Regions from separate parts of the Niveispirillum sp. BGYR6 genome, predicted to be linked through region 1. Evidence: predicted binding sites of a transcription regulator. Region 1 holds the regulator's gene; the other holds the start of a gene.

Region 1 (2,398 bases):
GGCATTGCTGTCTTCCGGGTAATCCAGGTCCAGCACCGGCACGCCATTATAGATGCCGCAGGAAATGGCGGCCACCTGATCGATCAGGGGGATTTCCTTCAGCACGCCGATGCGCTGCAGGTGCTGAAACGCCAGATGCAGGGCGACATAGGCGCCGGTGATCGATGCCGTGCGGGTGCCGCCATCGGCCTGGATGACGTCGCAATCCACCTTCACCTGAATCTCGCCCATCGCCTTCACATCGGTGACGGCGCGCAAGCTGCGGCCGATCAGGCGCTGGATTTCCTGGGTGCGGCCCGACTGCTTGCCCTTGGCGGCCTCACGGTCGGTGCGGGTGTGGGTGGAACGGGGCAACATGCCATATTCCGCCGTCACCCAGCCTTCCCCCTTGCCACGCAGGAAGGGCGGCACCTTCTCTTCCACGCTGGCCGTGCACAGCACATGCGTGTCACCGAACTTCACGAAACACGACCCTTCGGCGTGGCGGGAGAAGTGGGTTTCCAGGCTGACGGTGCGGAGCTGGTCGGCAAGGCGGCCGGAGGGGCGGGTCATGGGGATGGTCCATTTCAGGTCTGATTGAATCTCTGTATCCTCATACCAACGCCAGCCTATCGAAGTCCACTTGCCTGCCGGGCATGACCGTCCGTTGATTTGCGCCGCGCCTGCGCCTAAGCTCCTTCTTTGTACATGTGGCAGATAAACTGCGAAGGGCATGATCAGCGAACTGAACCAGCGCTCGCGTGAGGTGTTCCGCGAAATCGTGGAAGCCTATGTCCAGACGGGGGAACCGGTGGGTTCCCGTACGCTGTCGCGCCGGCTTACCACCTCGCTGTCGCCGGCCACCATCCGCAACGTCATGGCGGATCTGGAAGATCTGGGCCTGCTGATGGCCCCGCACACCTCGGCGGGCCGGGTGCCCACCGATGCCGGCCTGCGCCTGTTCGTCAATGGCATCCTAGAAATCGGCGCCCTGTCGGAGAAGGAGCGCTCGGATATCGAGGCGCGCTGTGCCGCCGGCGGACGGTCGATGCCGGAGGTGCTGGAGGAGGCGACGAACCTGCTGTCGGGCCTTTCCTCCTGCGCCGGGCTGGTGCTGGCGCCCAAGACGGACCGGCCGCTGAAACATATCGAATTCATCAACCTGTCGCCCGGCCGCGCCCTGGTGGTGCTGGTGACCGAAGATGGGCTGGTGGAAAACCGGGTGGTGGAGGTGGCGGTGGGCCTGCCGCCCTCGGCCCTGCAGATGGCCAGCAATTACCTGAATGCCCGCGTGGTGGGCCGCACCCTGGCGGAGGCCCGCGCCTTCATCCAGAAGGAAATGGAAGACCAGAAAAGCCAGTTGGACGCGCTGACCGCCAAGGTGGTGGAAACGGGGCTGGCCACCTGGGCCGGCACGCGTGACAGCCAGGGTTACCTGATCGTGCGCGGCCAGGCCCGCCTGCTGGAGGATGTGACGGCCCTGTCGGACCTGGAGCGCATCCGCAACCTGTTCGAGGCGCTGGAAACCCGCGAACAGATGATGCGGATGCTGGATGCCACCGGCAAGGCCGAAGGGGTGCAGATTTTCATCGGGGCGGAGAGCGAGCTGTTCAGCCATGCCGGCTGTTCCATGATCGTCAGCCCCTATATGAACACCAAGGAACAGATTGTCGGCGCCATCGGCGTGATCGGCCCCACCCGCATCAATTATGCCCGCATCATCCCCATGGTGGATTACACCGCCAAGGTGATCGGGCGGCTGATGGGATAGGGGATGCCCGCAAAGCCCCCCTTGCAATCGACCCGTGTGAAACACCATCTCCAACCCGCCTATCATCTCGACAGGCGGGTCAATCCCCCCTAAACCTCTGTCACCGGCACCCTTGCCGGATGACATTTCGTAAAAAGCCTGAGGCTTGGAACCGCGATGAGTGAGACGACCAACACCAACGAAACCGAAACCGCCACCGGTGCCGAACAGGCCGAGGCGGTCGCACCCGCCGCCGATGCCGGCCGCGTTGCCGCGTTGGAGGCGGAGGTCGCCCAACTGAAGGACCAGTTGCTGCGCTCCCTGGCGGAAGCGGAGAATATCCGCCGCCGGGCCGAGCGGGAGCGCGAGGACACCGCCAAGTACGCCGTGGCCAAGTTCGCCAAGGATCTGCTGGCCGTTGCCGACAATCTGCGCCGCGCCGTGGAAGCCGTATCGCCGGAAACCCGCGCCGAGAATGCCGGCGTCAGCAACCTGCTGACCGGGGTGGAAGCCACTGAGCGCCAGTTGGAAGCCGCCTTCGACCGCGCCGGCATTGCCCGCATGGAAGCCCTGGGCCAGCCGGCCGACCCGAATTTCCATCAGATCATGATGGAGATGGAAGGCACCGACAAGGCACCGGGCACCGTGGTTCAGGTGCTGCAGGCGGGT
Region 2 (2,398 bases), on a different contig from region 1:
TGGCAGCCGGCTGTCAGCAAACGCCCGGGTCAGCAGCAGCACGGGCACACCCGCCCAATCTTCATGCGCGCGCACCTGATCCACCAGCCGGCCGATATGCTGGGTGATATCGCCGGACGGTTCCCCGATCAGCAGCAGATGGTTGGACAAGTTCCACCCCCAGGCCCCGCCGGCCTTGCGTTCCAGTTGATCCGCCCGCCATTCCACCAGGGCCGACACCAGACTGGCCACCACGAAGATGCCGCCGACATAGAGAAAGCCCACCGTGGCCAGCCGCCCGGCATCGGTTTTGGCCGACAGGTCGCCATAGCCGACGGTGACGATGGTGGTCGCCGTCAGCCACAGCGCATCGCCCAGCCCCATGCCTTCCAGCCAGACCATGGCGACGACATGGCTGGCGCAGACAGCAAAAACCCAGCCCGTCAGCCAGAGCAGCCGCCGCGTCATCGACGCTTCCCCCACGCGGGGGCGGGGGCTGCGCAACCAACGGAACAAAAGGGCAAACATGGGCGGGACACCCCGGATGCGGAAATGGCCGCAATGGGATGCAACGATCAGGCGTATTTGTCCAGTCACCGATGCAACCGATACCCCGCCCGGCGCTGGCCCCTATTGCAGCGTTAGCAGCGCATCGATATGGCGCATCCGGCCAGGGGAGACGATATCAAGCTGGGCCACCCGCACGGAATGCAGCTTGCCATCCAGTTCCCGGCCCCAGAAATCCAGGAAACGCCGTAGTACCGGGTAACGCGGGGCCAGATCAAGTTCCTGCCAGATATAGGTTTGCAGCAGACCCGGATGGTCGGGCATGTGGTAAAGAATCTCCGCCGTGGTCAGGCGGTAATCCTGCAATTGCCGGGACAGGGACGATATGTTCTGCCCCGGGATGGACAGGGTTGAAGCCAAAGCGCTCATGGAACCTCCTTCCCCTTGCAAACCGGTGCCGCAATGCACCATGGGAAGCGTGGCACCATTTGGCCTGTTTGTGAATATATCCTTTTATATCAAATGATTAGCAGCATCATCGCCAGAGTGCTGCCAAACTGTCATCCAGATGCCCCCGAATTATGACAAGCGCGCCCTTGACAGGAGGGGGGACGATGAATAGGTCTTTGGCACTCACTGGGCGTGAGTGCTAACACCGAGGCTTGCGCCTTACACTTTTGCCTATCTCAGGGAGAGATCCATGAAGTTCCGTCCGCTGCACGACCGCGTCGTGGTCAAGCGCGTCGAATCCGAGCAGAAGACTGCCGGCGGCATCATCATCCCCGACACCGCCAAGGAAAAGCCCCAGGAGGGCGAGGTGGTTGCGGTTGGTACCGGTGCCCGTGACGAATCCGGCAAGCTGATCGCCCTGGACGTGAAGGCCGGCGACCGCGTTCTGTTCGGCAAGTGGTCCGGTACGGAAGTGAAGATCGACGGTGTCGAATACCTGATCATGAAGGAAAGCGACATCATGGGCGTGCTGAACGCCTGAGTCGGTTCACTGAACCTTATCTGATCCCTATTCATTCGAAGGACGAAAACAATGGCTGCCAAGGAAGTTAAGTTCGGCTCCGACGCCCGCGCCAAGATGCTGCGCGGCGTGGACATTCTGGCCGACGCCGTGAAGGTGACCCTGGGCCCGAAGGGCCGCAACGTCGTGATCGAGAAGAGCTTCGGCGCTCCCCGCATCACCAAGGACGGTGTCTCGGTCGCCAAGGAAATCGAACTGTCTGACAAGTTCGAGAACATGGGCGCCCAGATGGTGAAGGAAGTGGCGCAGAAGACGGCCGATCTGGCCGGCGACGGCACCACCACCGCCACCGTGCTGGCCCAGGCCATCGTCCGTGAGGGCGCCAAGGCCATTGCCGCCGGCATGAACCCGATGGATGTGAAGCGCGGCGTTGATCTGGCTGTTGCCACCGTCGTGGCCGACATCCAGGCCCGTTCCCGCAAGGTCACGACCAACGACGAAATCGCCCAGGTCGGCACCATCTCCGCCAACGGTGAAGCCTTCATCGGTGCGAAGATCGCCGAAGCCATGGCCCGCGTCGGCAACGAAGGCGTGATCACGGTCGAAGAGTCCAAGAGCCTGGAGACCGAGCTGGATGTCGTCGAAGGCATGCAGTTCGACCGCGGCTACCTGTCGCCCTACTTCGTGACCAACGCCGACAAGATGGTCGCGGACCTGGAAAACCCCTACATCCTGCTGTTCGAAAAGAAGCTGTCGGGCCTGCAGGCCATGCTGCCGGTGCTGGAAGCCGTCGTGCAGTCCTCCCGTCCGCTGGTCATCGTGGCCGAGGATGTGGAAGGCGAGGCCCTGGCCACGCTGGTGGTCAACAAGCTGCGTGGCGGCCTGAAGATCGCCGCCGTCAAGGCCCCGGGCTTTGGTGATCGTCGCAAGGCGATGCTGGAA

Evidence for each region. The regulator HrcA, encoded in region 1, represses chaperone genes, less so after heat shock. The targets are predictions, from matches to a motif close to GTTAGCACTCNCCNNNGGNGAGTGCTAAC.
Region 2: the regulator HrcA is predicted to act here: its motif matches at 1,112-1,140, upstream of groES (co-chaperone GroES).

What each region holds. Positions count from the first base shown of each region.
Region 1 is NZ_JANLNL010000015.1:30,016-32,413, reverse strand. Features, by position in the region: gene rph (ribonuclease PH) at 1-552, opposite strand, end outside; gene hrcA (heat-inducible transcriptional repressor HrcA) at 713-1,750, shown strand; gene grpE (nucleotide exchange factor GrpE) at 1,907-2,398, shown strand, end outside.
Region 2 is NZ_JANLNL010000011.1:164,599-166,996, forward strand. Features, by position in the region: gene PCJ49_RS20225 (potassium channel family protein) at 1-447, opposite strand, end outside; gene PCJ49_RS20230 (usg protein) at 610-915, opposite strand; gene groES (co-chaperone GroES) at 1,187-1,477, shown strand; gene groL (chaperonin GroEL) at 1,529-2,398, shown strand, end outside.